Regions from separate parts of the Arthrobacter sp. D5-1 genome, predicted to be linked through region 2. Evidence: riboswitches for the same ligand, from Rfam matches in the RefSeq annotation. Region 2 holds a riboswitch; each other region holds the start of a gene.
The links. A riboswitch is a leader RNA that binds a small molecule or an ion and turns the genes downstream of it on or off. The one in region 2 is predicted to bind S-adenosylmethionine.

Region 1 (10,487 bases), 2.2 Mb from region 2:
CGTGGTGGTGCTGGACCACATCCGGGACAAACTTGCCGTGCTCACCGCCCTCACCGCCAACTCACCCTATTGGCGCGGCCTTCCCACCGGGTTCGACAGCTACCGCACCCAGGCATGGAACCGCTGGCCCACTTCTGGACCGTCCGGCGTGTTCGGATCACTCACTGCCTACCGACGCATCGTGAAGCGGCTGTTGGAAACAGGCGTGATCCTGGATGAGGGCATGATTTACTTCGACGCCCGCATCTCCCGGAACCACCCCACCGTGGAGGTCCGCGTAGCCGACGTCTGCCTGCGCGCCGAGGACGCCGCGTTGATTGCGCTACTGGTTCGGGCTTTGGTGGAGACCGCTTCCTTGGAAATGCTCGACGGCGTTGAGCCCACCGCGGTGCCCACGGCACTCCTGCGGATGGCGAGTTGGCAGGCCAGCAATGCGGGGTTGCGTGGAGATCTCCTGGACTTCGGTGATTTCCGGCCCCAGCCGGCGGCGGACGTCGTCTGGGCGCTGGTGGATTATGTGAGCCCAGTGCTGGATGACCAAGGCGAATTGGAGCTGGTCAAAGCGGGGATCTCAGACCTGTTGGAGCGGGGGAATGGCGCGGACGAGCAACGGGAAGCGGCGGTGCGTTACAACAACAGGCAGCGCGGCAGCCAGAACCAGCCGGGCAGTCCACCCACCAGCGCAGCCCTGGCCGCCGTCGTCGGGCATGCAGCGAAGGTGACGGTTCGCGGAACCTCCGCCGACGCGCACAAGGAGCCCGCGCCGATGCTGACCCGGGTCAGGAGGCCTTAGGATTGGCCGGTCGGTTCTTCCCACGCCATTAAGTAGGCGCCCGTGAGACCCTCCACCAAGTAGAAGCAGAACGGCGGGATGTCCTTTTTGGCTACCAGAATGGCGCCATAGATAGGTGCGCTGACCGAAGCTGTGACGCCGATCCAGCGTTTTGTGGGTAAGGAAAGAAGACTCCCACCCAAGGCGGCCAACGCCACCACGTGCAACCCGGAATACGCCAGGAAGGGCGCGTTGGATCCCCGGCGATAGGCAAAACCTTCGAGGTCTGAAGCCCGCCGGGCGAGGCTGGAGACGAAGAATGGGGCGCCGGCGAGCAACGCGGCGGCGGCAGCGTAAGCCCACTTCTTCGCTTTCCCACGCGTTGCGCCGGTGTCCGGGACGGAGTGCGTACCCGGTACGGCGTCCTTTCCCGGAACGGCGCGGGCAAAGGCAGCGAATCCAACCGGCACGGCGACGGTCCCCACGGCGGTTAGGTGCTGGCCCACGATCCAGCCGCGCCGTCCGGAGGTCAGCATGCGCAGGCGTTCGGCATCGTCCGGTGTGATGTAGACGCGTGAGACCGGCGAGATTCCCACGAACCACACCACCGTGCCGGCAACGATGACCGCTCCGGCACGGCGATAGGGATGGTTCCCGCTCATGGCAGCAAGGTTAGACCTGTTTGAGGGCCTTCTCCAGATCCAGGATGAGATCGTCCACGTCTTCCAGTCCTACCGACAAGCGGACCACACCGTCGGTGAGTCCGATCGCGGCCCGGCCCTCAGGCCCCATGGCCCGGTGGGTGGTGGTGGCGGGGTGGGTGATGAGGGATTTGGAATCGCCCAGGTTGTTGGAGATGTCAATGACGCGGAGGCCATCGAGCAAGGCGAAGGCGGCCTCTTTGGCTGAGCGCCCGGCCGAAGGAGACAGCTCGAAGGTCAGCACAGTGCCGCCGGCCTTCATCTGCTTCGCGGCAAGCTCGTACTGCGGGTGGGACGTGAGCAGCGGGTACTTGACCCAGCTGATGGCAGGCTGCTGCTCGAGCCACTCCGCGATCTTCAAAGCGGATGCCGAGCTGTGGTTCACCCGCAGTCCGATGGTCTCCAAACCCTTGGTCAGCACCCAGGCGTTGAACGCGGAAAGGGAAGGGCCGGTATGGCGCATGAGTTGCTTGACGGGACCATCGATGAACTCTTTGGTGCCCAGGATCGCGCCGCCGAGGACACGGCCTTGGCCATCAATGTGCTTGGTGCCGGAATACACGATGACGTCCGCGCCCAGCTCACCGCAGCGCTGCAGGAGGGGAGTGGCGAAGACATTGTCCACCACGACAGTCGCCCCGGCGGCATGCGCCAGTTCGCTGACGGCGGCGATGTCCACGATCTCCTGCATCGGATTGGAGGGCGACTCAAAGAACACGGCGGTGGTCGGTTCCGAGAGGGCTTCGCGCCACTGCTCCAGATCCGGGCCGTCAACGAACACCGTCTCCACACCCCAGCGGGGCAGGATCTCGTTGAGGATCACGAAGCAGGAGCCGAACAGCGAGCGCGCGGCCACCACGCGGTCGCCGGCAGCCAGCAAGGCACCCAAAGCGGTGAAGACCGCGGACATACCGGAGGCTGTCGCAAAGCACGCCTCGGTTCCTTCGAGCAGCCGCAGCCGCTCCTGGAACGTGGCGACGGACGGGTTGCCGTAGCGGGAGTAAACGAAGCGTTCGTCCTCGCCGGTAAAGGCACGTTCGGCAGCGGCAGCCGATTCGTAGACAAAGCCGGAGTTCAGGAAAACGGGCTCGGACGTTTCCTGAAAATTGGTGCGGTCAAGGCCACCGCGAACGGCCTGGGTGTCAGGGCTCCAGCCGGCGGCGTCGGGATTGAAAGTCACTTACTCGGTCCCCAGATTCGTAGGCAGGCCACGGTTCTTCCAGCCGTTTACGGTGCGCTCACCGTAGCGGTCCGGTTCGCCTTCGAAGCCCTCAAGGACGTTGTACGCCGTGAAGCCGGCCTGTGTTGCGGCAATGGCGGCGGAGATGGAGCGCTGGCCGGAACGGCAGATGAACACGAGCTCCACGGCGTCATCCTCGGGTGCCTGCTGCTGCAGGTCCTCGATAAAGCGGGAGTTCGGGATACCGCCAGCCAGGTTCCACTGGATGAACAGAGGATCGTTCTCGGTGGCTTTGGTGTCCGGGATGCCGATGTGGGCCCACTCGGCCTCGGTGCGCACATCCACCAGGATCGCGCCTTCTTCGAGCTTGGCCCACGCGTCCTGTGGGGTCAGGTCACCTGCGTAGCTCATGCGTGGCCCTCAAACGCTTCTTCATCGTCGTAATTCTCAAGTTGGTCCACTGCGTTGGCGACGGCGGCATCAGCATTGGCGATCGCCGCAGGCAGCACAATGGCTTGGGCCACGATGACGTCCGTGCCGTTGAAGGTGGCTGCCGGGCTGCCATGGAGCACATAGCCTTCGGCGAGGGAGTTGTGGATACGCTCGCAGAAATCGCGGTTATCCGGGCCTGTAATCAGGCGGTAGGAGAGTTTTTCTTCAGTGGGTTCAGGCATTGCTGGTGCTCCTCAGTCACGCTTGCAGTTCGAGTTGTCGATACGCCGAGTAGTCACCTGAGGCACCCCGCCGGAGAGAGGGTTGCCGACCAGCAAGTCAGGGCTTTGCGCTGGTACTCATTACTCAAGAAAAACGTAACATCCACGGGCGTCGGGCTGCACTTGCGGGCGGCTGCACCGTCGTCATGTTGCGTAATCGGAGGCTGATCCACTATCGGTCCTTGAGCTCCCGCACTGCCGCGCCGACAGTGGGGTAGAAGTGGTCCGGCGTAAAACGGGCCGCCGTGCCGAGGCGGATCAACTTGTCCTTCACGGGCCCTTTGAGCTCGGCAAACACCAGATCCACTCCTTTTCTGGCCAACCATTCGTCCAGGGTCACCAGGTCATCCAAGGCTGTGGTGTCGATCCCGGTGATCGGTTCGGCGGCAAGGATGATGTGGGTGACGGGCTCCGCGGACTCGTCCGGGGCCTCGTCGAGTTGCTCCCTCACGAAGCTCGCCAGGACCTGTCCGTTGCCGAAGAACAGGGGTGCATCAAACCGGAGGATCAAGAGCCCGGGGATGCGCTTGCCATCGGGGTGGCGTTCAAGGTCGTGATACCCGGGAAGGCCTTCCTCTGCGCCGAGTTCGGTTCTGTACGGATCCCATGCCCTGCGGACAAAGTCCAGGAGTGCCAAGGCGATGGCCACCACGATTCCCTGGAGGACACCCACCGTCAGCACTCCCAGGAACGCAGCCAGCATCACCACGGACTCGCTGCGGCTCAGCCCCAGGAGCCGCCTGACGCCGGCAGGATCTGCGAGGGCAATGGCCGCGGCGATGACGACGGCGGCCAGGGTTGCCGACGGCAGGTACTCGGTTACTCCCGGAGCCAGCAGCATGAAGGCCAGTACCAGCACGGAGCCCACCACGCCTGTCATCTGGGATTTTGCGCCGGCATCCACGGCTACCGGTGTCCTGGAGGTACTGCCTGAAATGGGGAATCCACCCAGGAGGCCTGTAGCGGCATTGGCTGCTCCAAGCGCTGCCATTTCCCTGTTTCCGGAGACCTTCTTCCCTTCCTTGGCTGCCAATGTTTGAGACAACACGCCAGTGTCAGCGAAAGCCATGAGCGCGATGCCCGCGGCGGCGGGGAGCAGCATCAAAGCGTCGGCCCAGCCAATACCCCCGAGTGCGGGCATGGGCAGGCCCTGCGGCAGGACCCCGGTGACCTTCACGTCGTCGTTGAGCCCGAAGACCGCCGTCGCCACGCACGAGCCAACCACCGCCAACAGGACGCCGGGTACCTTCCATTTCAGGAGCCGGGGGATCCAGATGAGCGCCAGCGACCCCACTCCCAACAACAGCGCGGTGATGTTGACCTCGCCGCCAAGTAACCCGGTAGTAACCTTCGCGAGCTTTTGCCAGACGTCGCCGTCGGCCTCAATACCCAGAAACGCCGGGAGTTGCGAAAGGGCCACCAACAGTGCGATTCCGTTGAGGTACCCGAGCCGGATGGGTTTGGACAGCAGGCCCGTGATGGCTCCCAGTTTCAGTGCCGAGCCCGCAAGCATGAGCGCCCCGATCAACACGGCCAGCAAGCCGGCCAGCGCCACGGATTTTTCGCTGCTTCCCGCTGCCAGCGGCACAATGGCCGCGGCGATCATAGGGGCCAGGGCAGAGTCGGGTCCCAGGACCAGAATGCGGGAGGGCCCCACCACCGCATAAACCAGCAGCGGGACCACTGTTGCGTAAAGCCCGGTGACCGGGGGAAGCCCTGCTGCCTGTGCATAGGCCATCCCGGCGGGCACCAGCAAAGCAAACAGCGCAGCGCCCGCAACGAGATCGTGCCGCAGCCATTCACGCTTGTAGCCCTTGAGGGCCCAGGCGCTGGACAGTCGCTCCTTGGCGGAGGGGCGGGAGGTTGCTGCACTCATACAGCGATCATTCCCGACCCCTGCTGATTGTGGAACACGACATACGCCTTATGTGGAAAATACGGACCGTCTCCGGCCGCGTTCAATTGTGACGCCCCGGGAGCATAATTGACCCAGTACGTCCTCCTGTAACTTCGCATGAAATCAGGTCGCGGTGAACGGACAGAGCAGTTCTACACTCAAGCCCATGCTGCATTTTGGATGGTTTGTGGGCCATGGATTCGGTGTCCAGGGGTGGGGGACGCCCGGTTACGGCCTGGGCTACGACTGGAAGAAGCCAGCCCTGTACCAGGACGCAGTCCGGGCGTTCGAACAATCCGGGTTGGACCTCTTCATCATCGAGGATTCCCTCACCGTGCCGGACACGTATGGCGGATCGGCCGAAGTGTCCCTGGCTCATGCCTCCTTTGCGCCGAAACACGATCCGCTGGCGCTGGTCCCTTACCTGCTCTCCGCCACCGAGCACCTGGGAATCGTGCCGACCGTCAGCGCCTCGTTCTACCCGCCCTTCACGGCCGCCCGGCTTTTGGCCACGTTGCAGCACTTCTCCGAGGGCCAGTTGGGCTGGAACGTCGTCACGTCCGGCAGCGACCTCGCCGCCCAGAACTACGGGTTGGACCAACAGATTGAACACGACCTTAGGTATGAAAAAGCGGAGGAATTCGTCGACGTCGTCAGGCGGCTCTGGCGGAGCTGGGAACCGGGCGCGGTCCTTGAGGACGTCTCCGCAGGGGTGTTTGCCGACCACAACAAGGTGCACCCGATCAATCACCAGGGTGACTTCTTCAAGGTCCGCGGTCCACTGAACACGGCGCCGTTGCCGGAGGAACCCGTGCTGGTCCAGGCTGGTGCGTCTCCCCGGGGCAAGGCGTTCGCCGGTGGTCATGCTGATGTGGCCATTGCGTTGGCCCGTGGTGTTGACGGCATGAAGTCCTACCGTGACTCGATTCGCGCGGAGGCCGCCAAAGCCGGCAGGAACCCCGACGACGTCAAGGTGCTTTTTGTCCTGAAGCCCACCGTGGTTGGTTCTGCTGCCGAAGCCGAGGAGCTGCGTGCCCAGCGTCGTGAGCTCACCCAGCGCGATATCGACAGCCAGCTCAACTCCATCTCCTACCTCTCGGTGATCGACTTCAAGCAGTTCGACCTGGACGCACCCCTCCCGGAGCTGAGCACCAACAGCAACCAGGGGACGTTGGAACACTTCGCCAAGGCGGCGCCTCCCGGGTCCACGCTGCGCGAGATCCTGCAGGCCAGGAGCGGTGGGGCGGGGGATTCGATCATCGGCACGGTGGGGGAGATTGCCGACTATCTTGAGTCGACCGGCTCCGAGGTGGGTGGTGACGGGTTCCTCTTCTCCGGCTTCGTGGACCCGGTGACAGTGCACGGTGTCCTGGATAAGCTCACCCCTGAACTGCGGCGGCGGGGCCTTCTAAGGAAGAGTTACGGCAACGGCGGGTTCCGGCAGAATCTCCTGGACTTCTGATGGTGTCTTCCGAACCGCCGACCTTGGTTATTGGAACGGCTCCGGTGCGTGCCGCCGACGTAGCACTGGCCGCCTCCAACCCTGCGTTTCACGTGGAACTCAACCACGATGCGTTGTCTTTGATCGGTCGCTCCCGCGACGTACTGGAACGCACCGCCGCTTCCGGGCAGCGGGTTTACGGACTCAATACGTTGCTCGGGTCCGGTCGGGACACCGCCGTGGAAGAGAAGTCGCTCCTGGCCTATCAGGTCCAGGTGGTCAGGTATCACAACAGCGGAGTGGGCTCGTATCTGGACCGTCCCGCTGCCCGCGCAGTGATCCTGGCCCGACTTGTCGGTTTCAGCCGCGGCGGTTCCGGTGTGAGGCCCGAAACAGCAAACTTCTACGCAGGACTCCTCAACCGCGGCGTCCTGCCCGCCATCCCGCGCGAAGGGTCGGTGGGATCGTCGGACCTCACCCAGCTGGCCGCCGTCGCCGCCGTCGCCATCGGTGAGGGCGAAGCCTTCAACGCCGACGGCACCTTGGTTCCAGGAGCCAAAGCGCTCGCCGATGCCGGCCTTCAACCACTCGTCCTCGCGCCCGGCGAGGCGCTTGCCTTGGTGAGCGCCAACGCGTATTCCGTCGGCGCCGGGACCCTGGCGTTGCTGCAATTGCAGCAGCTGGCCCGGCTGGCCGACGTCGCGCTTTCCCTCTCGCTGGAGACCATCGCAAGGTACGACGGCGGCGGGAACCTCAGCCCGTTTTCGCCGGCCATCCAGGCGGCCAAGGCTGTAAACGGCCAGGGTGATTCGGCGGCAGCTGTGCGTCACCTGCTCAGTGGTGGCTGGTTGGAAGATGTGCGGCCCGAGGTGTCGGTGCAGGATGCATTGTCCTTCCGGGCCGCACCGCAGACGCACGGGGCGTTTCGATCCCTGGTGGCGCAGTTGAGTGCTGCGCTGGAGGTGGAACTGAATGGTCGCGGCGACAATCCGTTGGTTGATGTCGAATCCGGGCTCATGCTGTCCGGCGGGAACTTCCAGCCGATGCAGCTGGCTCTCGCATTCGAAGGTCTGAGGGTTGCGTTGGCGCACATGGGGATTTCCAGTGAGCGGCGCATCGCCAAGTTGTATCCGCCGCAACGGGCCATCCGGGCCAAGCACTTGCAAGCAGCATCGACCCAAGCCTCGGCTGAGCAGTCCGGGGCCGGAGCGGAATTCAACCCGGCCTCCGCGCTTGCCCAAGAGGAACTGCCCGGGCTGTTGTGGTACTCCGCGGCCGGGCTGTTGGCCGAACTCAAGTTCCTGGCCGCCCCGGCCACCCTTGGCGCCCCAACCTTGTCCGCCGACGTCGAGGACCATTCAACTCTGGCCCCCTTGGCCCTCCAGCAACTCGAAAGGTCGGTGGAGGTGCTGGAAAAGCTGTTGACGATCGAGGCCCTGACGGCGTCCTATCTGCTGCTCGAAGCTGGAGCTGCACAACCGCTCGGGAAGGGAACAGGCGTCGTCGTGGGTCGACTCGCTGATGTACTGGCCGACAGGCCATCGGCGCCGGATCTTGTGGAACGGGCGCGGACTGAACTGCGCGGCGCCGTGGATCAGGTTCTACTGGAGGCTGAGGAAGGGGGTGGGGCGTGGTGAGTACAGCGATCCGTCGGCAAGGAGCTCACGCAGCGGCCCGGCTGCCGGATGGGTTGGATGCCTCGGTCCTGGACAAAGTGGGCAACACCCCGCTGGTGAAACTGGATTCGCTGGGCCGTGGACTGGGCAGCGCCATCCATATCAAGCTTGAGTCCGAAAACCCCGGCGGTTCCATCAAGGACCGCACCGCACTCAGCATGGTCCGGGCGGCTGAGAGGTCCGGGGAGCTGAAGCCGGGAGCCACTATCGTGGAGAGCACTTCGGGCAACACCGGGATCGGCCTGGCGCTCATCGGCCACCTGACCGGACATCCCGTGGTGGTGGTGACAGGCGACACGATCTCCGAGGAGAAGCTCGCTGCGCTGCACAACTACGGCGCCCGCGTGATCCTGACCGATTGGAATGCCCCGTCGGAATCGCCGGAGAACGCCCGGGCTGTTGCAGCGCGGATTACGGCCGAGACGCCCGGTGCGTGGCGGCCCATGCAGTTCGACAACCCCGCCAATCCCTTGGCGCATTATGAAACCACCGGACCCGAAATCTGGGAGCAGACGGGTGGCCTGGTCACGCACTTCGTCGCGGGCATCGGAACGGGCGGGACCATCAGCGGGAACGGGCGGTTCTTGAAGGAACAGGCAGCTGCCCTGCGCCCGGGCGGCCACCTGGAAGTTGTTGGCGCCGACCCCTACGGCTCTGCCTACAGCGGCGGCCATCCCGGCGAGATCCTGGTGGACGGAGTGGGTAACTCCTGGCCGGAACCCGAGTGGCCCAAAGCTTTCGACCGTTCCATCGTGGACCGATTCCTCCGCATCCCCAACGACGAGGTTTACACCACCGTTCACCGGCTCCTCGAGGAGGAAGGGCTCGCGCTCGGCCCGTCCTCAGGGCTCGCGGTCGCCGCCGCCATTCGGGTGGCGCGCGCCGCGCCTCACGGCTCGGTGGTGGTTGCCATAGCCCCCGACGCCGGAACGAACTATATGAGCAAGGCCTTCAACCCGGTGTGGCTGGCAGAGCACGGCATCCGGCTCGCCGCCGACACTCCCGCGGCCCGCGAGTAGGACCCTCTCTCACGTCCCTCGGGTTTGGGGCTGACCCTCTCTCACGTCCCTCGGGTTTCGGGCGGATGCTCTCTCACCGTCGGGTGCCTGGTCCCTTTTGCGTTAAGCTCCAACCATGCCCGAACAGGAATCAAAACCACGTCTGGCCGGCTACCTGGACAAGCAGCAGCCGGACCTCTATGCGACTCTTAGCCACTACTCCCAGCAGCTCGTAGACGAAGCTGACCGGCTGGGTATTTCACGCCGGACCCTTGAACTCATCAACTATCGCTGTTCGCAAATCAATGGATGCGCCTTCTGCCTGGACCTTCACCATCGTCGGGCCCTGAAGTATGGCGAAACGGAGCAGCGTCTGTCATTGGTGGCTGTTTACAAGGAAGTGCAGCTCTTCGAGCCCGCGGAAGTGGTCGCGATGGAAATTGCAGAGCAGATCACCCGGATGAGTTCATCGCGGCCCAGCCCCGAGCTCTTCGAACAAGCCCGGCAGCACTACGACGACCAGCAGATCAGTGTGCTCTGCATGGCGGCCATCGGAATCAATGCCTTCAACCGCCTGTCCATTTTGAGTGAGCACCCGGTCCGCGCAGCCAAGAAGTAGGCCCGGAAAATACAGGCCCACTGAACAGGGGGGGCGTGCCTCCACCACCAACTTTGGGTAGCCGGGCCTGTTCAACACCCTCCTTGCACGGCGTGTCTGGGCTCCCGGGTTTCAAACCGGGTGGTGGCGGGCGCGGAGTGTGGCGTCCCGACCCTCTTTGAGACGGAATCAGCCCCTGGTCAACCAGCAAAGGTTGTCCAGGGGCTGATCTGCGCCCAAACCAAGTCAGGACGCCACGGAACAAGGAGGCCTACGCGTCCACTGCCTTCTTGAGCGACCGTCGTCGGCCGTACTTGAAGTAGAAGACGGCGTAGCAGGCCCCCACGAACGGAATACCGAACAGCAGCGCCGCAACCTGGTTGGGGTCGAAGGCGATACCGATCAGGGACACCACGCATAGAGCGAAGGCCAGGATCGGGACCAACGGGAACAGGGGCGCCTTGTAGGGAAGCGTGCTGAGGTCGCCACCGTTCTTGATGAAGGTCCGGCG
Region 2 (10,487 bases):
GTTGTCCTCGCGGATGCCAAGGTCCGTGTACCAGGACATGCGTTCCTTCATCCAGTACTGGTGCCACTCAACGTCGGTGCCGGGCTCGACGAAGAATTCCATCTCCATCTGTTCGAATTCGCGCGTACGGAAAATGAAGTTGCCCGGCGTGATTTCGTTGCGGAAGGACTTGCCGATCTGGCCAATGCCGAACGGCGGTTTCTTCCGGGACGTGGTGAGCACGTTGTTGAAGTTCACGAAGATGCCCTGGGCGGTTTCCGGACGCAGGTAGTGCATGCCTTCCTCGCTGGCCACCGGGCCGAGGAAGGTCTTCAGGAGGCCGGAGAATTCCTGGGGTTCAGTCCATTGGCCGCGGGTACCGCAGTTGGCGCAGACGATGTCCGCCAGGCCGTTTTCTGCCGGACGGCCCTTCTTTTCCTCGTACTCTTCTTCGAGGTGGTCTGCGCGGTAGCGCTTATGGCAGGAAAGGCACTCCACCAGGGGGTCGGAGAAGACCTCCACGTGGCCGGATGCTTCCCATACCTGGCGGGGAAGGATGACGGATGAATCCAGGCCGACAACGTCCTCGCGGCCGCGGACCATGCTCTGCCACCACTGGCGCTTGATGTTTTCCTTCAGTTCAGCACCGAGGGGACCGTAATCCCAGGCGGAACGCGAGCCACCATAGATTTCACCGGCCTGGAAGACAAAGCCCCTCCGCTTGGAGAGGGAAATGACCTGGTCAAGGACGGATTTTGCTGCCATGGGTAACTCCATTTGTTCTACAGGGCCGCTGGGTGCGGTCCGCGGTGGTGGCCCCGGATCCCGGACGAGGTTGTCCGGCGGGGTGCTGGGGAAGGTATGGACAAGTACTCAAAGATACTTGAATCTACCTGCCTTCTACCCTACCGGCCTTTGGCAGGGCCCCTCCGTGCAAAGGAGCCTTTGGGCCACGGCAGCGTGGCCACGATGATCGCGGCCAGCGTGAGAATCGTGCCCAGCACCGTGGGCAAGGCGACTACCGCACCGGGACTGGGGATCACGACGTCGAGCACCAACGACCCCACCAACTGGCCGGCGATCATGCCCAAGCCCGTGATCAGCACGCCCAGGCTGCGGACCAAGAGCGCTGCCAAACCGATGAACAGGCAGCCCATGGGACCGCCGAGGTAGTACCACCACTCGGAGGGAAGCGGGTTGCCGGGTCCGGCGACGGCCAGCTTGATAAGCCAGGCGATCCAGAGAATGGCCGACCCCGCAATGAAGTTGACCAAGGTGGCTGCGATGGGTGTTCCGTAGTGGACGGTGGCCGTTCCGTTCATGGCCTGCTGGAAGCTCATGAAGAATCCGGCCGCCAGCGGCAGGAGGACCGGCAGCACCAGCGAGGCAATGTCGGCGTCGCCGCCGAAGCGGGGTGAAACCGCCCAGGCGACGGCGGCTACGGTCAGGACACTGCCGATGACGCGGACGCCTGTGATGGAGCGTTTACCGCCCGGGCCAATGCCCATGCGGTCCACGAGCAGACCGCTGAGGGTCTGTCCCGTCACGGCGGCGACGGTAAACAGCGCTACACCCAACAGCGCGACCGTGAACGACTGGGCAAAAACGAACAGCGCACCGATGGCCCCGGCCATGACGTAGAAGCGCGGAAAACTTCGGTTCCGGACTGCAGGGATGATGCGTTGGAGGCCTGCCCTGCCCTTGGGCGTTGCCAGTGAAATGGCCGTTATCAGCAGAAGGCCAGTGGTGAAGCTCACCACTGCTGCGGCGATGCCGTCGTCGAGTGTGGCGCCGAGGGCCCCGTTGATCCTTCCCTGGAGCGGGATGACCAGCCCTGTTGCTACTGCGACAGGGAGGCCAACGGCGAGCGGAAGGACGGGACGGGGAGAAGGCTGCGGCACCGTCACCACACTACTTCAGGCATCATTGCTGTATGAGCACTCCGGAAATCGAAGACATCACCATCCGCGACGACATGATCCGCCTGGGCCAGCTGCTGAAGCTTGCCAACCTTGTGGAGGACGGAGTTGAGGCCGCTGAGCTCATCAAGAACGGCTTGGTCAAGGTCAACGGCGAGATCGACGACCGCCGCGGCCGCCAACTCCACGTGGGGGACACTGTGACGGTCAACGGCCAGACCGTGCGGATCGCTGCCGCCTGAAACAACGCCCCTTAGGGGGCGAGGACCTTGTGGGTAAGGAACTCCCCTACGTGCCCGATTTCCTGCTGGTTGATGCCGTGCCACATGCCCGTGTACAGGACCTTGGTCAGGTCCACGTGCTTGCGGACCCAGCCCATGGTGTAGTCGATCTTGTCCGGCGTAATGACAGGATCCTGCTGGTCACGGCCCCAGAACATCGGCATCGATCCGTCCAGCTCGTCGTCCTTGAACGCGGCGTCGCCATCGGCGTCGATCACAAAGCCTGAAAGCCCGACGACGGCGGCAAAGTCCGCGGGACGGTAGCGGACCATGGTGGTCGCCATGGCCATACCCATGGAGAAGCCGAGCAGGGTGACCGAAGAGTGATTGGCCTTGACCGTGTCCAGCCACTCAAGGGCGTACTCGGCCGCCAGTTTCACGGCATCCAAGGAGTAGTCGATGGAGGCCGTGAGCGGGAACCACGTGAAGCCAGGTCCCATGGGCATCGGTGCCCGGAGGGCCGCCACCACAAATCCGTCAGGGAGCAGTCCGGCCAGGCTGAAGAGATCGTCCTCGTTGGAGCCGTACCCATGCAGCAGGACCAAGAGGGGTTTGCCGGCACGCTCAGCTTCTTCGTGGGACCACAGGACAACGGGCGCGGGGAAGGCGGGGGCTTCAGTCATGGATCCATTCTTGCAGTTACCCGCCAGTAACAACCTACGGTGGCGTAGGTTTGCCGTCAGGGGGCAGGATATGAACGTGAGTGAGAACAACCATTTGTTGAAACCCGACGATCCTGTTCAGAGACACCCGTGGAGCCGTTACGTGGCACTGGGTGACTCGTTCACCGAAGGGATCGGCGATCCCGAGCCGATGAACCCCGGCGGCCACCGCGGCTGGGCGGACCGGGTTGCCGAGGAACTGGGCCGTGGCCAGGACGACTTCGCCTACGCCAACCTCGCCATCCGGGGCCGGCTGCTCCAGCAGATCATCGATGAACAAGTGGGGCCCTGCCTCGAGCTGCAGCCTGACCTCGTGTCCATTTCAGCCGGCGGCAACGACCTCATCCGGCCCGGCGGCGACCCCGACCTGCTGGCCGAAAAACTCGATGCCGCGGTTGGCGAGCTGGGTTCCGGCGGCGCCACCGTGGTGCTTTTCAACGGCCCCGACACCGCCGCCTCGGTGCTGGGGCGCATCCGTGGAAAAGTGGCCATCTACAACGAGAACCTCAGGACAGTGGCTGCACGCCACGACGCCGTGATAGCGGACATGTGGTCTTTGCGGCAGCTGGCAGATCACCAAATGTGGGATGCAGACCGCCTGCACTTCTCGCCCCTGGGACACCACACCATCGCCATGATGGTCCTGGACTCCCTCAACGTCCAGCACACCCTTGAACCACTGATGCCCAAGCCGCTGCCTCCGCGGACCTGGCGTGAGGCCCGCTCCTCGGATCTCGTCTGGGCGCGCGAGTACTTTGTCCCGTGGGTTATCCGAAGGCTCCGGCACCAGTCCTCCGGTGACGGCATCACGCCAAAGCGTCCGACGCCGGGTCCTGTCTTCGGCCCCAGCGGCACCTTGCTGCCGCGGAGCTAGGGCGACGTTCAGGTGATGGTGCCAGCAGGGTTTCATGGGGCCGGACTTTCGGGTGGCCACAGTGGCGGATAAGGCGGACCTCTTCGCGGAGAGGGTCCGGCGCCTGCGACTGCGACGGCAGCAACTGCGGGCTCCTTTGTCCGGGACCGCCGGAGACGTGGTCCGCAACCTGTTGGCAGTCCAGTCCCAGGAATTTCCGTATGCGCGGTGGACCCTTGCACAAAGGACATCCGCTTCCACATCCTCCGATGTGGAACAAGCCGTTGCCGATGGAACCATCCTGCGGACGCACATCCTGCGGCCCACGTGGCATTTTGTGCACCGGGACGACCTCGGCTGGCTGATGGGACTCTCCGCGGACCGGCTGCATCAGGGAAACAAAGGCATGTACCGCCAAACAGGGGTGGATGAAAAAACGTCCGCACTCAGTGGCCGGATCCTGGCCTCAGCAGTCGCCGACGGGGCCCACAAGACGCGCGAAGAGCTGGCTGAAGTCCTGGGACAGGCCGGCTTACCCAGCAAGGGCCTGGGGTTTATCTACCACCTCATGCACGCCGAGGTCAGTCGCATCCTCGTGAGCGGTTCCCCCGTGCGCTCGTCCGGGGGCGCCCTGAAACAGACGTATGCCCTCTTCGAGGAGCGTGTGCCGGGTTTCGTCCGTACGCCGTTGACCGGGGAGGACCGTGAAGAGGCCCTGGGCACGCTGGTTCTCCGATACTTCGGCAGCCGCGGACCCGCCACTATCAAGGACTGCGCCGCGTGGTCCGGGCTGACCATGAAGGACGTAAAGCTGGGCATCCACGTGGCTGGCAAGCTATCGCCGGGCGCCCTGGCATCACTCGCCATGGACGGCCTGGAGTTTTACCTGGCCCCGGAAGATGCCGTCGAGCTCACCAACCCCGGGGGCCCTTCGCGTCTGCCTGACGCAGGACTCCCCCGCATCGACCTCATCCAGTGCTACGACGAATACGTCATGGGCTATTCGCAGTCCCGGCACTATCTGGGTGGGACAGCACCGTACTTCCCCGAAGACAACGGGCCCATGCACGTGGTCCTGATGGATGGCAGGTTGGCCGGATGGTGGCGCCATGGGTTCTCCGGCGGAGCCTGCCACCTGGATGTCCGCATGAACCGGCCCACAAGCCCTCCCGAACAGATGGCCCTCGACGCCGAAGTGGAACGCTATGGGCAGTTCCTGGGCATGGAGGCCCGCCTCCTCTGAAGTCCTCGCTGCAGGCGCCGGAGTTCACGCCGTGCGACCGGGCTAAGCTGGGATACGACCTAGGAGGCCTGCACTGTGAACAATCTGATCTTCTGGATCATCGTCTGCTCGTGGCTGATTCCGCTCGGAATCCGCATGTACAACCGATCCCGCGCGCGCCGGATCCAGAACGGAACCTTCCGCAGCCCCGGTTATCCCCCGCAGCAGAACCTGCCCGGCCCCGGTTACCCTGCACAGAATTACCCGCCGCAGAACTACCCCGGCTATCCGTCTGAACCGACCGTCATCCGCCCTGTGGATGACGCGCCGCAGCCCGGGCCGCCGTCGAACACTTCCTCCCCCACGCCTTTCCCGGCCACCAACGGATCGGAGCCGCAAGGCTACCGCGCCCGCAAGCTGGCAGAGCTGGACGCAAAATTCAGCAACGGGGAGATCGCCATGGAGGACTACATGAAGCAGCGCGGCGACATCATGAACGGCTAGCCTGGCGGCCAACCCGGCGTCCTGCAGCCGCTACTCAACTGTCCTGCAACGGCCACTCAACTTAGGCGAAGAAGGCTCCGCGGAGCTGTGCTGAGAGCTGGCCGATTTCCGTCAGGAACCCGTCGTGGCCGATCGGCGCCTCAATGATATGAACCGGAACATCACCCGGCAAGGCTGCCGCCAATTCCCGGGATTGCGCCGGGAAATACAACCTGTCGCTGTCCACCGCCGCAACGAAGAACTCCGCAGTGGTACGCGACAAGGCTGCCTCCAGCGATCCACGGCCGCGTGCGACGTCGTGGGACATCAGGGCTTCGGTGAGGGCGATGTAGCTGTTGGCGTCAAATCGTCGGACGAGCTTTGTTCCCTGGTGGTCCAGGTAGCTCTCCACCTGATAGCGGCCACGCTCCCCCAGGACCGCAGCGGCAAGAGGTGTCTCCCGGTGCTGGGCTTCACGGCCAAAGCGGAAGTCCAACTCCAGTGCGGAGCGGTAGGTGATGTGGGCGATGCGCCGGGCCAAGGCGAGCCCGTGTTCAGGGGCAGTGCCACCGTAGTAGTCGCCGTTGTTGAAATTCGGGTCCTGACGGATGGCCAGGGTTTGGGCCTGCGCAAAGGCGATCTGCTCGGCCGTGCTGTAGGCACCCACGGATATCACGGCACAGCGTTTCACCCGCTCCGGGAAGGTCACTGCCCACTCCAACGCCCGGGCGCCACCCATGGAACCGCCCAGCACGGCATGCCAGGCCTCGATTCCCAGGGCTTCGGCCAGGCGCGCCTCCGCCTCGGTGCTGTCGCGCAGGGTGACCAAGGGGAACCGGGAGCCCCAAGGACGGCCGTCCGGCGCCTCCGAGGACGGTCCAGTGCTGCCGTAGCAGCCACCCACGATGTTGATGGAGATGACAAAGAACCTGGTGGTGTCGATGGTGGCACCGGGGCCTACCAACTGCTCCCACCATCCTTCTTCGTCCGTAGTTCCCCGGGCTACGTGTGTGCTGCCCGTGAGGGCATGCTGGATGAGCACGGCATTGGAGGCATCGGCGTTCAGCTGCCCCCAGGTCTCATAAGCGAGGACGACGTCGGGAAGGAATCCACCGGCTTCAAGGTCCAGCGGCCCAATGGCGGCGTACTTGACGGTTCCGTCTTCTTCTCCGGATTTTGGAAGGGCTGCAGCAGTGATGGTCATTCCTTTGACACCTTAAACTCGCGCTTGCCCGTCGCCTTGGGTGCGAACAGGCCAGGTCTTCACCCGGGGCACCCCACCGCGGAGGAGGGTTGCCGGCCAGCAAGCCGGGGCTATGCGCTGGCACTCATGACCTATACGAAGAGTCTAGGAAATACAGGGCGGGTATGGCGAAGAATGTGACATCAGTGTGACGCTTTAGGGCGTTTTCGTTCACGAAGCAGCACTCCGGGACGCCGCCCGGCGAATAATCGTCGGTCCGGGCGGCCTCCCGGAAGGTGGCGGGCGTGGTCGCGCCGTATTGTCCAGGTCCGGATTCAGGCTCCCTTGGCGGCCCGGAATCCGGCTTCGAGGTCGGCGATGATGTCATCCACGTGCTCAATTCCCACGGACAAGCGAACCAGGCCGGGGTTAACACCGGCCGCCAGCTGCTGTTCAATTGTCAGCTGGCTGTGCGTAGTGGACGCCGGGTGAATGACCAGCGAGCGGACATCGCCGATGTTGGCCACATGCGAGTGCAGTTCCAGTCCGTCCACGAAGCGCTTGCCCGCTTCAACGCCACCTTTGATGTTGAACGCAACAATGGCGCCGGTGCCTTGCGGACCATACTTCCGGCCACGGTCGTACCACGGACTGGACGGCAGACCCGCGTAGGCAACCGATTCGACGTCGTCGTGGGCTTCCAGCCACTGGGCCACTTTGGTGGCGTTGGCTACGTGACGCTCGACGCGCAGGCTCAGCGTCTCCAGTCCCTGGGCAATCAGGAAGGCGTTGAACGGGGACACAGCGGAACCGAGGTCGCGAAGAAGCTGGACGCGTGCCTTCAGGACGTAGGAGAGGTTGGCGCCGAGCGCCCCATCCTTGCCAAGATCCCGGGCGTAGACCAAACCGTTGTAGCTGGGGTCCGGGGTGTTGAAACCCGGGAAGCGCTCCGGGTCCTTGCCGAAGTCGAAGTTGCCTGAGTCCACGATCACGCCGGCGATCGCGGAACCGTGGCCACCGAGGTACTTGGTGGCGGAGTGGACCACGATATCGGCGCCCCACTCGATGGGACGGATGAGGTAGGGAGTGGACAGTGTGTTGTCGACGATGAGTGGCACGCCGGCCTCGTGGGCGGTGCGGGCGACGCCCTCGATGTCCAGTACGTCCTGGCGCGGGTTGGAAACAACCTCGCCGAAGAACAGTTTGGTGTTCGGCTGGACGGCATCACGCCACTGCTCCAGGTTGTCCGGGTCCTCCACGAAGGTCACCGAGATGCCGAACTTCTTCAGGGTGTGCGCCAGCAGGTTGTACGTACCGCCATACAGGCTGGGGCTGGCCACGATGTGGTCGCCGGCCTCCGCGATGTTGAGGATGGCGAAGGTCTCCGCAGCCTGGCCGGAGCTCAGCAGGAGGGCGCCCAAGCCGCCTTCGAGGCTCGCGATCCGCTGCTCCACGGCATCCTGCGTCGGGTTGCCGATCCGCGTGTAGATGGGCGCGAGCTCGGCCAGGGCAAACCGGTTGGCTGCGCTCTCGGCGCTGGGGAACACAAAGGACGTGGTCTGGTAGATCGGCAGTGCCCGTGCTCCCGTGGCAGAGTCAGGCTCCTGGCCTGCGTGGATCTGGCGGGTTTCGAAAGACCATCCTTGGGACATGGAGTTCTCCTGTTCGTGGCGCATGGGTTCTGTGGAAACGTGCTGCATGTGAGCTGGGGCCAGTCTAGGAAGTGTCCGGAGCCTTGGACAGCTTTGTGACGCCGGTGGAATCTTTCGGTCTTTCAGCGTCGCCGCATGACGCGGTACGGCACCGGTTATGCACATCCCACCTTAGTTAGGCTTGACTTAGCTGAGACCCCGATCACAAAGTGCCAAGATGAAGCCATGCGCATGGATCACGTCTCTTACGCCTGTGAACGAGATGGCCTTCTGGCCACTACCGAACGAATTTCCGCGGCACTGGGAGTGGACGCTGTCCGGGGCGGAGTGCACCCGCGCTTCGGTACCCGGAACATGATCATTCCCCTTGCGGATAACAAGTACCTGGAAGTGGTGGAGGTCCTGGACCACCCCGCTTCCGACAAAGCACCCTTTGGCCAGGCAGTTCGTGCCCGCTCGGCCGCCGGTGGTGGCTGGATGGGCTGGTGCGTCGCTGTTGATGACCTGGCACCGTTTGAGGACCGCCTTGGCCGCTCCGCTGTTCCGGGCAACCGCAAGTTCCCTGACGGCCGCGAACTGGTGTGGCAGCAGATCGGCATCCTGGGGCTGATCGCAGATCCCCAGGTCCCGTACTTGCTCAAGTGGGAGGGCGACCCGTCACTGCACCCGTCCAGGATCTACGAAAGCGACGTCAAGATGTCCAGCCTCACCATTGCGGGCTCGGCGGAACGCGTCACCGAATGGCTCGGAGAACCGGTGGAAAAGCCGCTTGAGGACGTTGCTGTCCAGTGGATGGCACCGCACGGCACTCCGGGAATCATGTCAGTAACTTTCGAAACCGCCTCAGGAGCAGTCACCATCTGACCGCCCCGTCCATCCGGGCACGTCCCGGCACCGGTCATCCCTGTCCGGTAAAACTTCGGCCGCCATCAGCGGGTGCCAATGACGTCACCCACCGATGGCGGCCGGATATTTTTAAGCGTCCTACCCCAGGCCGATCGCTTTGCCGAACAGGCTGAAACCCACAAACGCCACGATGTCCAGCAATGCGTGGGCAATCACCAAGGGCATCACCCGCTTGGTCCTGGTATAGATCCACGCGAACACCAGACCCATGACCACGTTGCCGATGAACGGCCCAAAACCTTGGTACAGGTGGTAACTCCCCCGCAGGACCGCGCTGACCACAATGGCCACGGGCATGCTCCAACCGAATTTGCCGAAACGGTCCATGAGGTACCCCACCACGATCACTTCTTCCACGACCGCATGCCGCATGGCAGAGAGGATGAGCACTGGCACGGTCCACCAGTAGGCGTCCAGACCGCTGGGAACAATCGCCGTGGTGATGCCGAGGGCCCGGCCGGCGGCGTAGAGGCCCAGAGACGGAATTCCGATCACGGCAGCAAGGCCCACACCGTGGAGCAGGTCCTTGCCCGGCCGGGCGAAGTTGAAGCCGAGCCGGGCGAACGCCGAGCCGTTGTCGCCGTCGCGGTTTGCCTGGATATGCGCGGAGAGGAAGTAGAACACCAGAGCCACAGGCACCAGGGCGAAGACGATGTCCAACAGTTGGTAGGTAAGGTCAAAGTACTCGCGGGTGCTTTGGGACCGGTTCAGGGTTGAGGTGGCGTCGGCCAAGGGAGCCCGCGTCATCTTGTCCAGAAGTTGCACCACGGAATAGACGGCCGACTGGCCCAGGGACAGGCCCAGCACAATAAGTACTTCGGCGCGCAGCCGTCGGCGGGAAGCAAGGAACATGTACCCACCCTATGCTTGGTGGGATGGGTGCCCCAGCAAGAATTTTCATGATCCGGCATGGCCAGTCCGCCGCAAACGCCGACACGTCCATCTACAACCGTGTGCCGGACTACCGGATCCCCCTCACGGAACTCGGTGTGGAGCAAGCCCGCATTGCCGGTGAAGACCTTCGCCGCAGGCTCGACGGGCAACAGGTCTGCGTCTACGTCTCACCGTATTTGAGGGCCTACCAGACCTTGGAGGCGTTGAATCTGGGCTCGTTGATAGAACGCGTCATTGAGGAACCCAGGCTTCGCGAGCAGGACTGGGCCAACTTCCAGATTGCCGGGGAGATCGAGGATCAAAAGGAGCTCCGCAATCTCTACGGCCACTTCTTCTACCGGTTCCGCGAGGGCGAATCGGGTTCCGATGTGTACGACCGCGTGTCGTCCTTCATGGAGACGCTCTACCGCCATTGGCAAAAGCCCACCTACGCGCCGAACGCTCTCCTGGTGA
Region 3 (10,487 bases), 470 kb from region 2:
TCCCTCTCCGGCCTCGCCGGCGGTGGCGAACACCGTTTGGACGCAGCGCTTCGCCTGAATGTCGCGCATAAAGTCCGGGCTGAGGAAGAGCAGGTCATCGTCGGTGTGCGCCACGATCTGCATGGCGCCGCCGGTGCCCGCGCACGGCGGTTCAGCAGCAGCGGCGGGAGCTGCGGTGGTGAGGGCGAATCCGCCTACGACCAACGCGGGCCCCAGGAGAAGGCCCAGAAGGCGTTTGGTGAGAGAAGGGCGGCTAATCTGAAGGAGAGGACGACTGGCGTATTTTGGACGGTCCACAACCATGCTCCTTTGAGCAGATGTTGGGCCCCCCAGCCGGCAAACTTACGACGCCCCCCCGGACGTCTATGAATGAAGTTGGTACTGGCTGTACTTCCGACGGAACTGAAAGCGATGCAGTGAGAGTTACTGTAGCCCAACTGCGGGAGCGTGAATAGAGTGCCGGCAAACGTCCACGAACTTCTTGAAGGGCAGCAACCGCTCCGCATCGGGAATGACGGACGCCTCGGGATGCCACTGCACGGAGGCTACCCACCGGGTGGGATCCTCCAAGGCCTCCACCGTCCCGTCTTCGGCGATGGCCGTGACCACCAGGCCCTCGCCCACCCTGTCCACCGCCTGGTGGTGCCCGGAAGCAATCTTGATGGTGGTCCCCCCGGGAGCTCCATAGAGTGCCGCCGCTTTGGATCCAGCCGTGAGGCGAACGTCATGCCAAGCCCACTCGCCGGCCGCGGGATCGTGTGGATCCAGGCCACTGTGGGTTACCGAGGTAGGGGCCATGTCCTGAATCAGCGTTCCGCCGTACAACACGTTCAACAACTGGTGGCCGCGGCAGACACCCAGCAGCGGCAGGCCGGCGTCGATGGTTGCCCGGGCAACATCCACGTCCAAATGGTCCTGCTCCTGGTTCACGTCGTACAGCGAATCCTCGGGATCCTGGCCGTACAAGCGGGGATCAATGTCGCCGCCTCCCGGCAGCAGCACGCCGTCGAGCATCTGCATTTCGGCAGCCAGGCGGCCGGCGCTGTCTGCCGACACCGGCGTCAGCAGCACCGGCTGCGCACCGGCCTCGCGCAACAAATCCACGATGAAGGTGAAAAGTCGATTGGCTTCGCCCACCCGGGCATCGGGGGTGTCCGAACTGCTAAGACGGATCGGAACACCGATACGCGGACGGGCAACTTCTGAACTCTTCATGTTTCATGATGCACTGGACAGCCGCCCGGGGCGCAAACGCCCGCGTCACGGTCCGTCGATACTACGCTGAAACCATGAATCGCACCGGAGCCCTGAACCCGAGCCCGCGGACACTCGACATAGAAAGCGTGGTCCAGTTCCGCCATCTGGTAACCGCAGGAGCCGGGACCATGAATGGCTGGCACGCGCAGTCGCTGGACCTGCGTGGCCACGCACGGGAGCTCAAGTCCATGGATGCCCAAGGCGCGATCTTTCTGGGGTGCACCTTCGACGACGGCGTGGAAGAGAGCCTGCGTCGCCGTGGCGCGCTGATCTTTCCCAAGCTTCACGGCGTACCGTTCGATCCCTACCGGAACAGCCTCTACACGGCAGGGGAGCTCTACCAGGACATCTCCGCCACTGAGTACGAGTCAACCCTCGACGCCCTGGTCTACCAGTGGAGTATCCTCCCCGGGCAGCGGGGAAGCCTGGACGCCACCCTGGCCGCGGCCCTGCACGACCACGCAATCGGCGATGCCCTGGACGAACTCCTGGACCACGGGGCACTTTCCGGGACCCAAGTGGTGGGTGTCATGGGTGGACACGCCGCCCAGCGCGGCAGCAGCGACTTCGCCGACGCCGCCCGGTTGGGCCGGCTGCTCGCCCAATCAGGATTTGCCGTCGCCACCGGCGGGGGACCCGGGGCCATGGAGGCGGCCAACCTGGGTGCCTACTTGAGTGGAACGTCCGACGCCGATGCTGAGGCCGCGCTGGAAAGCCTCGCCGGAGTGCCGGGGTTCAGACCCTCGGTGACGGCTTGGGCACGGCAAGCAGCCGCCGTCGTCGAACGTCATCCGGAAGGCACACCGACCCTGGGGATTCCCACCTGGTTCTACGGCCACGAGCCTCCCAACCTGTTCGCTACACATGTTGCCAAGTACTTCGCCAATGCCGTAAGGGAAGCCATCCTGCTGGAGCTGTGCACCGGCGGGATCGTCTTCCTTCCGGGCGCCGCTGGAACGGTGCAGGAGATCTTCCAGGACGCCTGCGAGAACTACTACGGAGCGCCCGAAACCATCAGCCCCATGGTGCTGGTGGGACGTGAACACTGGGAACGGACACTCCCGGCCTGGCCCATGCTGCAGAGCCTGGCCGCGGGAAAACCCATGGAGGAGAAGATCTTCCTGGTGGACACCGTGGAAGAAGCGCTCGCAGTGGTGGCCGGCCAGGCGTGAGGCGCGGCTAGAAGTCCTTGCTGCAGGGACCCGAGCCGAGTTGGGCCAGGCCGGTCCTGTCGCCGGCAGCGTACTGGCGGACCCAGGAAGCCTGGTCGAACATCAGTTGCCGGGGATCGTCCACGTGGTCAAGGCCCAGCAGGTGTCCCAGCTCATGCATGATCACCGCTACGCCGATCTCCTTGCCCTCGGAGGTGTCCACGATGCCGGCGAACTGCGGGGCGTCCAGGGACACCGTACCGGTGACATAGGCCTTGTAGCCGTCGCTCAGGCCAATCGAGGAGCTCCCTCCCAGGCCCACGGTTTGGCCGGTCAGGCGCGGCACCTGCTCCGGAGTGCTCCACGCAATCAGGACGGGCGCCCATCGGTCACCGTATCTGGCGGGTTGGTATCCCTGCCTGTTGGTGGAGGGGACCTCGGAACTGGGGCCGTCGTAGACGAACTTCAATCCGGTGGCCACGCTGGCTTGGCGAATGGCCTCTTCCACCAGTGGTTGCCAGGACGGATCCCCGAGATCGGCGTTCACCACGTAGTGGATGGGCCTGCACGGGGAGTAGGCCAGGGGAGTGCCGTCCTCCTTGATGGCAAGGAACTTGTACGAGGTACTGGTCCGGTTCACCGGTGCCGGAGTTCCCAGTGGCGCATCGGCTTCTTCCAGGCCGGGCACAGGCTCTTGGCGCTGCCCGAACGGGACCAACCCGGGCCGGGGTGCCTGGCTTTGCGAGGCGGAGGAGCCGTACAGGAACCGCTGCAGGTCGCCGCTGAAATACGCCCCCGCGCACACCAGGCCGAGGATGCCCAGGAAGAACAGGATTGCGGCGATGCTGCTGTGCTTGACCGGCGGTGCCGGTGGCAGCGCGGCCCCGGGTCGGTAGGGGCCATTTGGAGGATCATGCGGGCGAAGGGGATCGGGGTCCTGCCACTGGGGCGACCCGTTAGGTTCCATGGAACCCCCTGACGTGGAGGCCGCGACGGGAGGTGGGGCGCCGCCGTCGACCGTAGCCGCCAGCATAAGTCCGGACACGCCGGGAGTCCATGGCCCCCCGAACCGGCTGTCAGATGTCCTTGCGGCAGGGGGCCGAGGCAAGGAGGTGCAGTCCGGTCAGGTCGCCGGCCGCAAGGCCGTCAGGGGCGCCGATTTCCGGGTACATGAGTTGGACCGGGTCATCAACATGGTCCAGGCCCATGACGTGCCCCAACTCGTGCTGCATGACGGCGAGGACGTAGTCGGCGCCTTCGGGATCAGCAAGGAGTTCGGCGACCTGCGGGGTGTCCAGCTCCAAGCTGCCCGTGATGTAGCTCTTGGGTCCATTGTTCAGCGAGTACATGGTGCTGCCGCCCGTACCAATGACTTTGTCCGCCAACGCCGGTGCTGCGTCCGGATTGGTCCACGAAATCAGCAGGGGCGCCCATCGGTCGCCGTACTTGGCCGGCTGGTATGGCTCCCGTCGGTCTACCGGCAACTCGTCGGTGGTCCCGTCGTTGACGAACTGGATTCCTGAAGCGGCGGAGACGTTCGCGATCGCTGCCTCCAGCAGTGCATCGGAACCTTCCGGCGCGGACCCTTCGTTCACCACGTAGTGCAGCGGGCGGCATGGCGAGTACCCCACCGGAGTGCCGTCGTCGTTGGTAGCCAGGAACTTATACGACTCGTTGGTAGTCTCCGGGACCTTCGGCGAGGCCAGCGGGGCGTCCGCCTCCTCAAATCCGGGCGGCGGGGCGTCTGCTGCACGTGCTGGCGCCGTCTGCTTCTGCCCGGGTGTCCCGTCGTGCGCGGCACCAGGGACGCTCACACCCGGGAAAAGGGCGGTGATCCGCGGGTCTCCATGCAGGAATTCGCTGACCAACACTGCCACCACAGCGGCAATTCCGGCCATGAGCACGCCACGGAGAATGCGCCAGGCCGTGCCGGTACGCCGGTGCTTTGGCGCACGCGTTTCCCGCTCCGAGTCCACGGTTCTCCATTCCTCACGCCCTGGTCACGCGGGGCAGCGCGGAGGACGAACCAACATTACGGGCTGCGGGGGGAACCGTCCAAACTAGACGATGGTTGCCCCGAACACCAGGCCCAGCCCATACGTGGCGGCAGCCGCTGCCAGGCCGATCGCGAGTTGGCGCAGCCCGCGGCTCAGCGGCGAGGTCCCGGACAGCAAGCCCACGACGGCGCCGGTCGCCAAGAGCGCGATGCCCACCAGCACACCGGCCACCATCAAGGCGGCAAAGCCCGTCATGCCGAAGATGAAGGGCAGGATGGGAACGATGGCACCGGACGCGAAGAAGCAGAAGCTGGACATCGCTGCGCCCCATGCCGAACCGACGGATTCGTGCTCGTCGGTGGCAGGTTTCTCGGGCTGCAAGGAGAGGCTGGGATCGCAGTCGCAGCTGAACAGGCCCATGCGCTCTGCGGCGCGATGCTCAGCGGCCTCGCGCGTCATGCCGCGGGCAAGGTAGACCAGCACCAATTCGTTGTGTTCGATGTCCAACGACGGTGCTGCCGTGAGAGTGGCTTGGGTGGGCAGCGTCGCGTTGAGCAGTTCCCGCTGGGAGCGGACCGAGACGTACTCGCCGGCGCCCATGGACAGTGCGCCCGCCAAAAGACCTGCCACACCGCTCATCAGCACCACCGGACTGGGCACGCCGGTGGCGGCCATGCCCATGACCAGCGAAAGGTTGCTCACCAGGCCGTCGTTGGCGCCGAAGACCGCGGCACGGAAGGTCCCGGAGAGCCGGTTCCGACCACGGGTAGCCAGGCCCCTGACCACCTCTTCGTGGATCTGTTCGTCAGCCACCATGGCGGGTGTTGCCGCGGGTTCGGAGCCGTAGGGGGAGCGGCCTTCTGCACGTTGGGCCAGGGCCAGTACAAAGACCGACCCGAAGTTGCGGGCCAGGAATCCCAGGAACTGGCTGCGGGCTGACGCGGCCTTGGGCATTCCGGCGTGCTCACCCAGGAGCTTGAGCCAGTGGGCCTCGTGCCGGCCTTCGGCCTCGGCCAGGGCCAGCAGGATTTGGCGTTCTTCGCCGTCGCGCCTCTGGGCGAGTTCGCGGTAGACAGCGGCCTCGGCGCGCTCGTCGGCGAGGTACTGACGCCACCGGCGGATGTCGGCGTGCGAGGGCGCCGCGGGTTCCGTTCCGACGTTCTCGAGGGCTGCCGATTCCGGGGTGGGGTCCGGAGCTGGGCTCGACGAACCGGGGGATTCCTGGTGCTGTTGCACTTTCTCTCCTGTGCTGGGTGGGGTAGTTGCGGCCCCATTGCACGCCCCACTGTACCGCTTATCTGCGCGGTTTTTTGGCTGGTATTCCTCACTTGGAATGTTCGGCGCACCGTAATTTCCGGCCGTCCTTGACCCCCGACTTAGCCGGTGCTCAGATGGAAGGACAGGGGCGGGGGCCCACCCCGCACACGTTCAACAGGGCTTGAGCGGCCCACGAGACGGAGGTTGCACCATGAACACCACCGAATCACACGCCAACTACCCGGAACGGACCACCATTGAGTCAGATCCGGCCTATGACTACGCCGAGGACCAGGAAGTGGACGAGGCCTGGGTGGAAGAAGTGGACGCCCCCGAGGACGACGAACGTGTGGTCCCCATCGACGAGACCGAGGAATTCCGCGAAGCAGACGAGGAAATCTAGGCGGGCTCCTCGTGGCTGAGTGTGTAGTGAAGCTGCACGCCGGCGCGTTTGCCGGCCGCCGCAACAGTCACGGTTAGGGTTCTCGACGCATCACACCAAAGGGTCGGCCGGACCGCTCGGGCCAACGCCTGCGCGATCAGGTGCGGTTGGGGATGTCCGAACCGCATGGTTCCGGCCTTGGCAGTGATGGTCACCGTGCCCAGGAAGAGGTCGACGGCGGGAATCACCGCGACTGTGTGGGTGGCTGTTGTTGCCGGGGTACTGGTAGCCGGGGTGGTATCGCCTTGGTACGGCAAGGGACTGCTCCTTGGGGGAGTGCTCTTGCCCGCTCGGTTGTCTCTGGTCCGGGACGGGCCGCTTCCTCATCCGAACCACCCGTGAACATGGGGTTGGTGTGTGGCCAGTCGGAGCTTGGCACCACATCTCTTGAAGCTGGGACCACCTTACCGCACGGCTGTCCAGCAAGTTGGGGCGCCCTCTTCCCGGGGACAAAACAACGGCGGCGCCACCCCGGAAAGGGGAGGCGCCGCCGTCGAATTTTGCTCTGTTGCTTGCAGCGCTACTTGTGGCTGCTGACCGGGTGGGCCTCAGGCGGGAGTTCCTCAGAGACGGCACCGGCAACGCGCTTGTCCCAGGCCTCGCGGACTGCGGGATCAGTGGGCGGGGTGAGCAGTGAAATCACTACGTAGGCGATGAACGAAGCGGCGAGACCGTAGTAGATCGGTTCGTTGGCGTAGACGCCGTCCGCGCTCGGAATGACACCCAGGGCGAAGAGGATCAGCAGGGTCAGTGTCAGCACCGATCCAACTGCCATGGACCATGCAGCGGCGATGCCCGTGCCGCGCTTCCACACCAAACCGCCCAGGATTGCGACCAGGAGGCCACCCACCAGGATGTCGTAGGCGATGGTGAGGGCAATCACCACGTCCTGAGCCGCCATGGAAATCAGTACTGCCACGATGCCGAGTCCAAGAACCCAGTAGCGGTTGGCTTTGACGTCGTGCTCGGGGTTTTCGCTGTCATCGGTGTTGATGTTCTTGCCGAACCAGCTGGCCACGAACGGGACAACGTCCGCACGTGCCACCGTGGCTGCGGCGATCAGGGCGCCGGATGCGGTGGACATCATGGCCGCAACAGCCGCGGCCATGACCAGGCCGCCGATGCCGACGGGCAGGATGTGGGTTGCCACCTCGGCGTAAACAACGTCCTTGCCGAGGTTGGTGACATCGATGTCCGGCAGTGCCACCCGGGCGGCCAAGCCGATCAGGGCGCCGGCGATGCCGTAGAGGATGCAGTAGACGCCGGCCGTGGCGCCGCCCCAACGGGCAACGGCGGGGGTCTTGGCAGTGAAGACGCGCTGCCAGATGTCCTGACCGATCAGGAGGCCCAGTGTGTAGACCACGAAGTACGTGATGATGGTCTGGGCGCCGATGCCATCGATCTGGAAGAAGGTCTCATCGAGGCGCTCACGGATGCCGTCCATGCCGCCGGCAGCGTTCAGGACGAACGGGAGCATCAGGAAGAAGATACCGACGGTCTTGATGATGAACTGAACCTGGTCGGCCAGCGTGATGGACCACATGCCGCCAATGGTGGAGTAAACCAGGACGATCGCGCCGCCAACGGCGATGGCAAGCCAGCGTTCCCAGTCGAAGAGCACCACGAAGATGGTGGCGTAGGCGCCGGTGGAAGTAGCGCAGAGCATGAGCGTGTACGCCAGCATGACGATGCCGGAGGTCTGCGTGGCCCTGCTGCCGTAGCGAAGGCTCAGCATCTGGGAGACCGTGTAGATCTTCAGGCGCTGGATGGTGCCGGCGAACAGGAGGCTGAGCAGCAGCACGCCTGCGCCGATGGCCACTACCAGCCACATGCCGGAGATGCCGAACTTGTAGCCGAGGCCGACGCCGCCCACGGTGGAAGCGCCACCGAGGACCACAGCGGCCATGGTGCCGGTGTAAAGGAACGGTCCCAGGCGGCGGCCAGCCACCAGGAAGTCGCTGTTGTTCTTGGTGCGGGACTTGCCCCACCAGCCGAATGCCAGCATGGCGAGCAGGTACACCACCACGATTGCGATGTTTATAGCCGAAGATTCCATGAGCGGTCCTTGGAGCTGATGCACGGAGGTTGGGGTTTTCGACGATACTCCTGCGAAGCGTCGAAGTCTCTGTGCTGATGGTTGGAGATTGGGGAAGGGTGTTGTGTGCCTCACAGACAACACTTGTTGCCTATGAGGATATGTTGTGATCGGAGTAACAGTCAAGATGCTTTAGTCACGGTTCCGCCGGTTCTGGTCCTGTTGGCTCGTCTCCCGGCTACTATTGCTCCAATGACAGGGCCAGATGACAGGCCTGAAAGGTTCGTGAATGAAGGCTCTCCCCGTTGAACCGAGCAATGTTCCCGTTGCCATCGGTTCCAGAATCCGCGCAGCCCGGCAGGCGCAGCGCCTCACCATTGAGCAGGTGGCTGATGCCACCGGGCTGACCAAGGGCTTCCTCAGCCGCGTGGAGCGTGACCTGACGTCGCCGTCGGTCGCTTCACTGGTCACCCTGTGCCAGGTGTTGTCGGTCTCTGTGGGTGACTTGTTCGCCGCCCCGGAGACGCACCTGACCAAGCGCGACGACGGCCCCCGTATCTCCCTGGGTGGCCAAGGCATCGTGGAGCGGTTGCTGACGGCCCGCTCCGAGCGCAGGCTCCAGATTTTGCAGGCCACCATTGAGCCGCGGGGCCGCGGGGAGAACGAGCTCTACGCCGTGGACTGCGACGTCGATGTCCTGCACGTGATCAAGGGCAGGATCAAGCTCATTCTGACCAACGAGGCATACGACCTCGAAGAAGGGGACACGCTCTCCTTCCCCGGCCGCGAACCGCACACGTGGATCAACCCCACGGACGAGACCGTCGAGGTGCTCTGGGTGTTGGTGCCGGCGGCGAGCCGCTAGGTTTTCCTGCCCTGCCCTGCCCTGCCCTTTCAGCTGCTGCTGCGCTCCTTCCCAGTTACCTCCCGTTCTGGGGGCCGGGTGGTGCGCTGAGCCTCGGGAATCCGGGGGCCGGCGGAAGGGAGTGGGCTGCTAACCGGGAGGGAGCGTACCGGGCCTTCGTGCAAGGACTGCCCTGACTTCTGCAACAACGCGGTCCGGCTCGAACCAGATCACCTCCGGTGGGTACCTCAGCACTGCATATCCGTTGACGGTGGAGGCGTTGTTCCGTGACAGGTCATTCCGCAGGGCCTGTCTACTGGAGTGGTACGCGAAGCCATCCACTTCGACAATGAGGAATTCCTGGAGAAGAAAGTCCACGCGCCCCACTCCAGGTATTGCCACCTGCGCGTCGAAGGCAATTCCGTGGGCGCGGAACAAGTGCTGCGCATCCACCTCAATAATGGATTCCGCACGTAGGTCGAGCTCGTGCAGAGCCTTCAGGGCCGGCCTCGACCTGTCCCCGCGAAGCTGCTCCTTAAGCAGTGCCAGGGGCACGCCGTGCAGCCGAATTGCCGATGTTGCCATGGCTGTTGACGCCGGAGCTTCCAGGCATGTCATCGCGTGAAGCACCACGTCCTCAATCGCTGCAACAGGGAGTGCGGCGTGGGGGTCGAAGCGCGCCGTTCTGTGCCTGATGAACCCGCTGCCGTGCCCGTGGTCGCAGGTCAGATGATGTTGGCTGGGGGCGGTCCTGAGCCAGAGGCCATAGTGCGATGCGGCGCTGGCGCAGGAGACAAGAGCGTTATTGCGGATGGCCGCAGCGAACTCGGGCCGGTGGTCACTGAGCATCAACACGCCCCGGCGGGGACGAATCGCTCCCCGGGACGTCAGTGACTCCACGTCCGAGCGGGAGAACCCTGCCCTGAGAAGTTGACCCGTGCGGGCTACTCCGCCGGCTTCCTGCAGATACTTCAAAGCGTCCATGCCTCCAGTCCAGCGGGATGGGGCAACTCCCGGAAGGCTCGATCTCCGGTATGTGGGTAAGTTGGCAGCGCGCTCCTCCCCGGTTGCTGGCCCTTCCTTGAGCACCCAAGGTCCGCCAGCCCCGGAAATCCGTTGGCCGGCGGCACCCCGGCGGCAACCAACCGGGAAGGAGCGCGCGTGGTAGCAGGCGGTCAGCCCACGTGCACCCACGGTCGGCGGGTGATGTCCGGCTCGGCTTCCCTCAGCACTTCCCGGGTCACCGGCGCGATCTCGCCTTCGCCGAAGAAGAGGAACTTGCTGAGGTTTGAAATCGGGTTGCCCTCGGTCCAACGGAAGTAGATGTGGGGCATGAATCCAGTGACGTCCCGGATGTGGAGCAGCACGGCCGCCACAGTGTTGGGGACGTTGTTGCTGTGTACTTCAAGGATCTTGAAACCGTGCCGGATCTTGCCCACAACCTGGAGTTCCTGTTCGAAGTCCGAGCTGTCATCCACAATGACCTCGATGAAGACGGCGTCGC

Region 1: linked by a shared signal. The riboswitch ahead of AYX22_RS19540 (DUF1737 domain-containing protein) and the one ahead of AYX22_RS07875 (homoserine O-acetyltransferase) in region 2 are both predicted to bind S-adenosylmethionine.
Region 3: linked by a shared signal. The riboswitch ahead of AYX22_RS05910 (hypothetical protein) and the one ahead of AYX22_RS07875 (homoserine O-acetyltransferase) in region 2 are both predicted to bind S-adenosylmethionine.

The regions. Positions count from the first base shown of each region.
Region 1 is NZ_CP014571.1:4,229,595-4,240,081, reverse strand. It holds gene AYX22_RS19560 (glutamate--cysteine ligase) at 1-793, shown strand, start outside; gene AYX22_RS19555 (hypothetical protein) at 790-1,434, opposite strand; gene AYX22_RS19550 (O-succinylhomoserine sulfhydrylase) at 1,445-2,653, opposite strand; gene AYX22_RS19545 (rhodanese-like domain-containing protein) at 2,654-3,064, opposite strand; gene AYX22_RS19540 (DUF1737 domain-containing protein) at 3,061-3,327, opposite strand; SAM riboswitch class IV at 3,341-3,452, opposite strand; gene AYX22_RS19535 (SulP family inorganic anion transporter) at 3,539-5,242, opposite strand; gene AYX22_RS19530 (NtaA/DmoA family FMN-dependent monooxygenase) at 5,397-6,725, shown strand; gene AYX22_RS19525 (aromatic amino acid ammonia-lyase) at 6,725-8,341, shown strand; gene AYX22_RS19520 (cysteine synthase family protein) at 8,335-9,399, shown strand; gene AYX22_RS19515 (carboxymuconolactone decarboxylase family protein) at 9,515-9,997, shown strand; gene AYX22_RS19510 (amino acid permease) at 10,248-10,487, opposite strand, start outside.
Region 2 is NZ_CP014571.1:1,724,670-1,735,156, reverse strand. It holds gene AYX22_RS07910 (glycine--tRNA ligase) at 1-744, opposite strand, end outside; gene AYX22_RS07905 (DMT family transporter) at 885-1,889, opposite strand; gene AYX22_RS07900 (RNA-binding S4 domain-containing protein) at 1,913-2,140, shown strand; gene AYX22_RS07895 (phospholipase) at 2,152-2,802, opposite strand; gene AYX22_RS07890 (SGNH/GDSL hydrolase family protein) at 2,873-3,715, shown strand; gene AYX22_RS07885 (winged helix DNA-binding domain-containing protein) at 3,750-4,937, shown strand; gene AYX22_RS07880 (hypothetical protein) at 5,013-5,420, shown strand; gene AYX22_RS07875 (homoserine O-acetyltransferase) at 5,482-6,603, opposite strand; SAM riboswitch class IV at 6,619-6,735, opposite strand; gene AYX22_RS07870 (bifunctional o-acetylhomoserine/o-acetylserine sulfhydrylase) at 6,918-8,234, opposite strand; gene AYX22_RS07865 (VOC family protein) at 8,460-9,098, shown strand; gene AYX22_RS07860 (type II CAAX endopeptidase family protein) at 9,219-9,992, opposite strand; gene AYX22_RS07855 (histidine phosphatase family protein) at 10,016-10,487, shown strand, end outside.
Region 3 is NZ_CP014571.1:1,259,201-1,269,687, forward strand. It holds gene AYX22_RS05875 (chitobiase/beta-hexosaminidase C-terminal domain-containing protein) at 1-303, opposite strand, end outside; gene AYX22_RS05880 (gamma-glutamyl-gamma-aminobutyrate hydrolase family protein) at 424-1,215, opposite strand; gene AYX22_RS05885 (LOG family protein) at 1,290-2,429, shown strand; gene AYX22_RS05890 (matrixin family metalloprotease) at 2,437-3,453, opposite strand; gene AYX22_RS05895 (matrixin family metalloprotease) at 3,485-4,384, opposite strand; gene AYX22_RS05900 (VIT1/CCC1 transporter family protein) at 4,469-5,641, opposite strand; gene AYX22_RS05905 (hypothetical protein) at 5,874-6,065, shown strand; gene AYX22_RS05910 (hypothetical protein) at 6,062-6,361, opposite strand; SAM riboswitch class IV at 6,378-6,497, opposite strand; gene AYX22_RS05915 (sodium:solute symporter) at 6,625-8,160, opposite strand; gene AYX22_RS05920 (cupin domain-containing protein) at 8,429-9,004, shown strand; gene AYX22_RS05925 (DUF559 domain-containing protein) at 9,134-9,967, opposite strand; gene AYX22_RS05930 (APC family permease) at 10,159-10,487, opposite strand, start outside.